2 regions of the Pseudoflavonifractor sp. SW1122 genome follow, and region 1 is predicted to be linked to the other one. Evidence: a T-box and tRNA genes for the amino acid it is inferred to sense, from the RefSeq annotation. Region 1 holds a T-box; the other holds one or more tRNA genes.

What was found. The T-box of region 1 lies ahead of E0L15_RS10850 (glycine--tRNA ligase). A T-box ahead of a tRNA ligase gene usually reads a tRNA of that ligase, here a tRNA-Gly.
Region 2: it has a tRNA-Gly gene. The T-box ahead of E0L15_RS10850 (glycine--tRNA ligase) is inferred to sense a tRNA for this amino acid. The anticodon was not compared.

What each region holds. Positions count from the first base shown of each region.
Region 1 is NZ_SJOS01000059.1:2,501-6,695, reverse strand. It holds gene E0L15_RS10850 (glycine--tRNA ligase) at 605-2,035, opposite strand; T-box leader at 2,094-2,316, opposite strand; gene E0L15_RS10845 (LTA synthase family protein) at 2,842-4,195, opposite strand, start outside.
Region 2 is NZ_SJOS01000012.1:53,474-57,668, forward strand. It holds gene E0L15_RS04740 (ABC transporter permease) at 1-805, shown strand, start outside; gene E0L15_RS04745 (DUF362 domain-containing protein) at 908-2,035, shown strand; tRNA gene E0L15_RS04750 (tRNA-Gly) at 2,246-2,319, opposite strand; gene E0L15_RS04755 (putative ABC transporter permease) at 2,703-4,013, shown strand; tRNA gene E0L15_RS04760 (tRNA-Arg) at 4,108-4,184, opposite strand.

The DNA of each region.
Region 1 (4,195 bases):
CCCCCGCCTTGTGGAATCCACCCCGCGGTACTAGGTGTCCCTGCGTCCTCCTGTTTTCGGCCCTTAGCCCGGTGGGGTCACATAGATGGCATAAAACTTCTACAGAACATACCTACTTCTCTGAAACATAATCCTTCTACCCCCAGGGCCTTATCCTGGTGTACCGCTGTTCCCAGCGATCGGCGGCGGGAACGCCGCTTCTCCAGGGTAGGCCCGGACGTGAAAACCACCCAGCCATAGGGCCAGTTGCCAGGATAGCCTGGTGTGGTGCAGGAGCAGGAGCCACAGCAAGGGTGACGGGCCGAACCTAGGCTTGACGCAGTTCCAGCCTCGTACCCCAGGGAGGTCCTTAGGGGGGAACGCCCTAAGCGGGTTTTGGTTCCTTTTGACCGAGCAAAAGGAACCCCCAGCGGGAAGCGTCCCCACCAGGCTGGCAAGCCGGATACAGGGGCGGTTAGAAGAACCCCCTCTCGTCTGCCCGACGGCAGACAGCTGCCCTCGCCAGGGGAAAAGCTACGCCTGAGACACAGTAAAAAGGCAAGCTTTTTGCAAAAAGACCGGGAGACACCAACGTCTCCCGGTCTTTTCAATCAAATAGCCTGTCTTAGTAAGCCAGCTTGGCGTCCAGCCAGGCCTTCAGCTCGGAAATGGGCACCCGCACCTGCTCCATGGTGTCGCGGTCCCGGATGGTGACAGCGTGGTCGGCCTCCTCGGTGTCGCTGCCCACGGTCTGGAAGTCCACGGTGACACAGTAGGGAGTGCCGATCTCGTCCTGGCGGCGGTAGCGCTTGCCGATGGAGCCAGCGTCGTCGAAGTCCACCATGAAGTACTTGGACAGCTCGGCCTGAATCTCACGGCCCTTGTCAGACAGCTTCTTGGACAGGGGCAGCACAGCCACCTTGTAGGGGGCCAGAGCGGGGTGGAGGCGCAGCACGGTGCGCACGTCGTCCTTGCCGTTTTTGTCCTGACCCACCACTTCCTCGTCGTAGGCGTCCACCAGGAAGGCCAGAGTCACACGGTCGGCGCCCAGAGAGGGCTCGATGACGTAGGGGATATAGTGCTCGTTCTTCTCCTGGTCGAAGTAGGTCATGTCCTTGCCGGAGGTGTTCTGGTGGGCGGTGAGGTCGAAGTTGGTGCGGCTGGCCACGCCCCACAGCTCGCCCCAACCGAAGGGGAAGACGAACTCGAAGTCGGTGGTGGCGTTGGAGTAGTGGGAGAGCTCCTCGGGGTCGTGGTCACGCAGGCGCAGATTCTCGTCCTTCACGCCCAGGTCCAGCAGCCACTTGTGGCAGAAGTCTTTCCAGTAGGCAAACCACTCCAGCTCGGTGCCGGGGGTGCAGAAGAACTCCAGCTCCATCTGCTCAAACTCACGGGTACGGAAGGTGAAGTTGCCGGGGGTGATCTCGTTGCGGAAGGACTTGCCGATCTGGCAGACACCAAAGGGCAGCTTGCGGCGGGTGGTGCGCTGGACGTTCTGGAAGTTGACAAAGATGCCCTGGGCGGTCTCGGGGCGCAGATACACGGTGTTCTTGGCGTCCTCGGTGACACCCTGGAAGGTCTTGAACATCAGGTTGAACTGGCGGATATCGGTCCAGTTGTGCTTGCCGCAGGAGGGGCAGGGGATCTGGTGCTCGTCCACAAAGGCCTTCATCTCAGCCTGGCTCATGGCGTCCACGGGCTTGCCCAGCTCGAAGTTGTTCTCCTGGCACCAGTCCTCAATGACCTTGTCGGCACGGAAGCGCTCCTTGCACTCCTTGCAGTCCATGAGGGGGTCGGAGAAGCCGCCCACGTGGCCGGAGGCCACCCACACCTGGGGATTCATGAGGATGGCGCAGTCCAGACCCACGTTGTAGGGGTTCTCCTGGACGAACTTCTTCCACCAGGCCTTCTTGACGTTGTTCTTCAGCTCCACGCCCAGGGGGCCGTAGTCCCAAGTGTTGGCCAGGCCGCCGTAGATCTCAGAGCCGGAGAAGATGAAGCCGCGTCCCTTACAGAGGTTTACAATCTTCTCCATGGTTTTCTCGGTGTTCTTCATGTGTTACACTCCTTCATTCATAGGATGCCAGCTCAAAACAAAACGCCCTGAGCCAGCGGCTCAGGGCGAACAAAATGTCCGTGGTTCCACCTGAATTCGCACAGGGTCTGTGCGCACTCTCACCCGGTAACGGCGGGGGCCGGTGACGCCTACTAGGGTCTCCCGTTGGGGTCACAGCTCAGGAGGGCCTTCCCACAGGGCAAAGGTGAGGATTTGCACCGACCATCCTCTCTCTTTCAAACCTTCCACACCTGGGTACTTATCTCCGTCTTCGCATATTGGAGCCACTGTATCACGTTTTTCCCCAGGTGTCAAGACGGGATTTGTCCCATCCTGGCATCAACCATCACAGAAGAATGGAGCATTCCACGGTCCCTGTATCAGGCTTGCCAGCCTGGTGGGGACGCTTCCCGCTGGGGGTTCCTTTTGCTCGGTCAAAAGGAACCAAAACCCGCTTAGGGCGTTCCCCCCTAAGTACCCCCCTGGGGTACGAGGCTGTCAATGCGCCAAGTCTATGGTCGGCCCGTCACCCTTGCTGTGGCTCCTGTTCCTGCCACTATACCAGGCCCCCCTGGGCAGCTGGCCCTACAGCTAGGTGGTTTCCATGTCCGGGCCTACCATGGAGAAGCGGCGTTCCCGCCGCCGGAAGCATGGACTCACCCCCTGTGGTGCTGTGGTAGGGGCCGTGGCTTGCCCGGCCCGTGGTTACCCTGGTATTGCCCCGGGGGATTCGGGAGGGGCAAGCCCCTCCCCTACAACGGGTCACCGGGAGTCTGGCCAATCCAAGGGCCTGCATTCTTCATTTTTCATTCATCACTATTCATTTGACTCCTCGCCCTCAGCACAGGGGTGGCCACCTGGTCCCCGTACAAGGTGTCGTCCAGCAGGGTACTCAGCAAATCCAGCTTCTCCCCGTCGCCCCCGGTGGTGGGGTGCTTGTAGGTGAGGGTGCCGTCCTGGGCCAAACTATATACCCAGGTGTCGTTGAGCCGGGTGTGGGACAGGTTTTGCAACAGCTTCCAGTACACGGGCTTCTCCACCCCCGCCAGGTTCAGCAAATCCACCCCCAGGTAGTTGGACCCCCGGTCCACCTTGTCCCCGGGCTTCCCGGGCAGGTAGGCCGGGTCGTTGGACCAGATGAGATAGTCGGTGGAGTACAGCTCCTTCATCTCCTGGGTGGACCAGCGGCTGTAATCGGAGGAGCACAGCCCCAGCTTGGAGTACACCGTACCCCCATCCAGAAGCCCCACTCCGGGGCGGTGGTCCCCGAAGAACACGATGACCGTGGGCTCGGCCTGGTCCCGGAAGTAGTCGGTGAGCTGCCCCAGGGCCTGGCTGGCGTCGTGGGTGCCCTGCACCACCGCCTGGAACATCTCTTGGGCCTGCCCCTTGAGGTCGGACTGGAAGGCCACCGTCAGCTCCTGGGCGTCGTACTTCTTCTTGTCATAGGGGGCGTGGTTCTCCATGGAAATGCCATAGAGGAACTGAGGCCCCTCTCCCTTGCCGTCCTCATACAGGTCCATGAGCAGCTTGGACAGGTAGGCGTCCGAGTAGAAGCTGCCCTCCCGCTGTGCCTCCAGGTAGGCCTGGTCGGTGGCCTGGGGGTCGATGGCGGCAAAGTCGTCCTGGAAGTAGGTCTTCTCAAAGCCCATGGCCTCAAACATGGGGGTGCGCTTGTAGATGGAGTCGTCATACATGTGCACCATCTCGGTGGAGTAGCCGCTGTCCCGCAGCACCGAGGGCACCGAGGGCAGACGGGAGAACACCTGGGGGTCCATGTTGTACAGGTCTTCCCCCCACAGAAGGCCGGTGTTCATCCCCGTGAGGATCTCCAACTCAATGTTACAGGTGCCATATCCTAAACTCCGAGTATAAAAGGTCCCGGATACTCCTTCTTGTTGTAGGCTATGGAAGGTCTCCAGGGGGTCTCCGTCAAAAGTGACCCCGGGCAGGCGGGTGACGTCGAAGAAGGACTCGGAGAGGATGAGGATGACGTTGGGCTGCTGGGCCACCCGGGTGTCCTCCTCCTGGCTGGCCAGCTCCACGGCCTGTTGGGCCGCCCGCTCCAGCTCCTCCGGGGAGGTGTCCCCCTCGTTGAGGGCCATGTGCACCTGGTTGAGGGCGCCCCGCCACAGGCCCAACAGCACCCCGGTCTCCCGG
Region 2 (4,195 bases), on a different contig from region 1:
CATGACCCAACAGGGACTGAGCCCGGACCAGGCCGGGGAGATTCTCTCCCTTCAGATTGACGCCAAAGAGGAACTTCTGGGGGTGGACCAGGCCCAAAATTACTGGTACACCTACATTATGACGTTGGCCCTGTACATGGTCATCATGCTCTACGGCCAGATGGTAGCCTCCCACGTGGCCACTGAAAAGAGCTCCCGAGCCATGGAACTGCTCATCACCAGCGCTACCCCGGTAAACATGATGTTCGGCAAGGTGCTGGCCTCCTGCATCGCCGGGTTTGTCCAGCTGGCGGTCATCTTCGGCTCCGCCCTTCTCTTCTACCAGCTCAATCTGGACGCTTGGGGCGGCAATTCCGTGATGACCTCCCTGTTTGACATGCCCCTGTCCCTGCTGGTATATCTGCTGGTGTTCTTCGTTCTGGGCTTCCTTCTCTATGCCTTCCTCTACGGCGCCATCGGCTCCACTGCCACCAAGCTGGAGGATATCAACACCTCCATCATGCCTCTGTCCATGCTCTTTGTCATTGCCTTCTGCGTGGTCATGTTCAGCATGGGCAGCGGTGCGGTGGACAACATCGCCATGATGGTGTGCTCGTTCGTCCCCTTCACCTCCCCCATCGCCATGTTTGCCCGCATCGCTATGAGCACCGTCCCTGTCTATCAGATTGTCCTGTCCATCGGTATTCTGGCGGTGTCTGTGGTGGGTATCGGGGTGCTGTCCGCCAAGATCTACCGAGTGGGCGTGCTCCTCTACGGCACTCCGCCCAAAATTGGCGCCATCCTCAAAGCAGTTTGGCAGGCCTAACTTTTCAAAGCCTTCCCGGATGATTCTTGCCAAATTCTCCTGGCTCCGCTATACTGTTCTTACATGACTTTCACCCTATTTCGAGACAAGGAGCAATGAGGTATGGAAAAAGCAAACGTTTACTACACCGATTTCCGCACCAAGCTGGGCGAGGGCCTTCCCACCAAGCTCAAGCGGCTCATCCGGGCCGCAGGCATTGGCGAGATCGACATGGATAACAAGTTCGTGGCCATCAAGATGCACTTCGGCGAGCTGGGCAATCTGGGCTTCCTCCGCCCCAACTACGCCAAAGCTGTGGCTGATGTGGTGAAGGAGCTGGGTGGCCAGCCCTTCCTCACCGACTGCAACACCCTCTATGTGGGCAGCCGGAAAAACGCCCTGGAACACCTGTACTGCGCCTGGGAAAACGGCTTCACCCCCATGACTGTGGGCTGTCCCATCCTCATTGGGGACGGTCTGAAGGGCACCGACGACGTGGAGGTCCCCGTCAACGGAGAGTACGTCCAGAACGCCAAGATCGGCCGAGCCATTATGGACGCTGACGTGTTCATCTCTCTGAACCACTTCAAGGGCCATGAGATGGCGGGCTTTGGCGGCGCCATCAAGAACATCGGCATGGGCTGCGGCTCCCGGGCCGGTAAGAAGGAGCAGCACCACAACGGTCAGCCCTCCGTACACCAGGACAAGTGCGTGGGCTGCAAGTCTTGCATGAAGGAGTGCGCCAACCAGGGCCTGGCCTTTGACGAGACCACCCGGAAAATGCACATTGTCACCGAGAACTGCGTGGGCTGTGGCCGGTGCATCGGCGCCTGCAACTTTGACGCCATCGACTTCTCCAGTTGGGCCGCTGTGAAGGACCTGAATTGCCGCATGGCGGAGTATGCCAAAGCAGTGGTGGACGGCCGTCCCAACTTCCACATCTCTCTCATTGTGGACGTCAGCCCCAACTGTGACTGCCACGCCGAGAACGACGCCCCCATCCTCCCCAACATCGGCATGTTCGCCTCCTTTGATCCCCTGGCCCTGGACCAGGCCTGTGTGGACGCCTGCCTGGCCTGCGATCCCCTGCCCAACAGCCAGCTCAGCGACAACATGGCCAAGCCGGATTTCTGCGACCACCACGATCACTTCGAAAACAGCACGCCCGACTCGGAGTACAAGACCTGTCTGGAGCACGCTGAAAAGATCGGCATCGGCTCTCGCAGCTATGAACTGGTGTTCCTGAAGTAAGACTCAAAAATGCCTGGAGAGGGCTTCTCTCCAGGCATTTTTATAATTATAAGTACAGGGTCCCGCAAAGCCGGGCGGCGCTGGTGCGCCGTACAAGTGTTTTCGCCTGGGCGAAAACCTTGGCGCAGGCGGAATTCACTTCCGCCGAGCATTGAAATGAGCCTATGGCTCCCAATGAAAAAGACACGCTTTTTAGCGTGTCTTTTTCATTGGAGCGGGTGAGGGGAATCGAACCCCCGTGTTCAGCTTGGGAAGCTGACATTCTACCATTGAACTACACCCGCATATTTCAACTCGGTGAAGCTTATTATAATACACCCCCTGGGAAATTGCAAGCATTTTTTCTCCCCTATCTTCCTCATTATCCCTCCACTTTTCTACACCTTGCCCAAAACTTTATTTGTATTTTACAATTCCACCCTTTACTTTTCCGGTACATGTTGCTATAATGTACAACAGTGCAAGAGAAAAGAGGTGAAACTTGTGAAAGAATATCCCCGCAAGCCTGATGTGGATGATATGATTTTCGGTGATGATCGCACCGTGCCCAGCCAGCGCTGATCTCCCATCAGCCCGCAATGCTGCATATTTTTTGACTCACCCCAGTAATCAGCAATACTGTGGTGAGTTTTTGTCTTTCTCAGAACAACCCCGAAAGGAGCTTTTCATGACATACTCACTCTCCCAACTGGCCTGGTTCTTTCTCATCTATTCCATTCTAGGCTGGTGTATCAGCGTGGCATTCTGTGCCATCAAAAAACATTCCTTTGTCAACCCAGGCTTTCTCAACCTTCCTGTCAGCCCCATTTACGGCATTGGAGCGGTACTCTCCACGGTGTTCCTCTCGGAACTGACCCACCGTCCCCTGTTCTTTATTCTGGGCTCCTGCGTTCTGTCCGGCATTCTGGTCATTACCACCGGTGTCGCTCTGGAGCGCATGCTCCACCGCAGATGGTGGGACTTCTCCGACCACAAATTCCACTTCCACGGGTACATCTCTCTGCCCCTGCTGCTGGTGCTGGGTGTGGGCGCATGGCTGTGTGTGAGTTTTCTCAACCCCCTTCTAGCCTTGGTGTTGGGTGACCTCCCTCCCCTGCTGTCCCGCATCCTGGTTCTGGTGGGATTGGGACTGGTCGCCCTGGACCTGGCCCTCTCTCTAGGCATCACGGTACAGATGGGGGTGCGTATCCGCCGTCTGGAACAGCTGTCCCGAGACTTCCAGGAGCTCACCGCTCTCTTCGGCCACGCCATCACCCGGCGGGTCCAGACCCGTATGCTCCACGCCTTCCCCAATCTGGAGCAGGCCGCCCCCTCCCAAAAGCCCAAGCCCACGGTGTTTGCCCAGGGCTGTTCTCCCACCAAGCTGATTTGGATTTTCTTCATTGCCGCCCTGCTGGGCGATATCATCGAGACGCTGTTCTGCCGGGCCACCATGGGCATCTGGATGAGCCGCAGCAGTCTCATCTACGGTCCCTTTAGTATCGTGTGGGGCCTGGGCGCTGTGATGTTCACCGCCCTGCTCTATCGGTACAAAGACAAGAGCGAGGGCTACCTCTTCCTTGCCGGCACCATTGTGGGTGGTGTGTACGAATATGTGTGTAGTGTCTTCACCGAGCTGGTCTTCGGCACCGTGTTCTGGGATTACAGCCACATCCCCTTCAACCTGGCCGGGCGCATCAATCTGCTCTACTGCTTCTTCTGGGGCATTGCCGCCGCCGTGTGGATGAAGGTCCTCTATCCCCGCCTGTCCCGTCTCATTGAGCGCATCCCCATGAAAGCGGGCAAAGTGCTCACCTGGGTGATTGTTGTGTTCATGGTGTTCAATATGGCCATCTCCGCCCTGGCTCTGGGCCGGTATCAACAGCGCCAATCGACCCCTGACGCCCCCACCAACGGCTTCACCGAATTTTTGGACCACTACTACCCCGACGAGCGGATTCATCAGGTCTACCCCAACATGAAACAGGTCACGGACTGACCGAGAAAAAAACGTCCGATGCTGATTCCTGCATCGGACGTTTTCCTATGTCTCCGGAAGAAAAAAAGGCAAGTCCCTTTCGGAACTTGCCTTTTGGTACGGCTGGAGGGATTCGAACCCCCGACCTTTTGGTTCGTAGCCAAACACTCTATCCAGCTGAGCTACAGCCGCTTGTCGCTGTC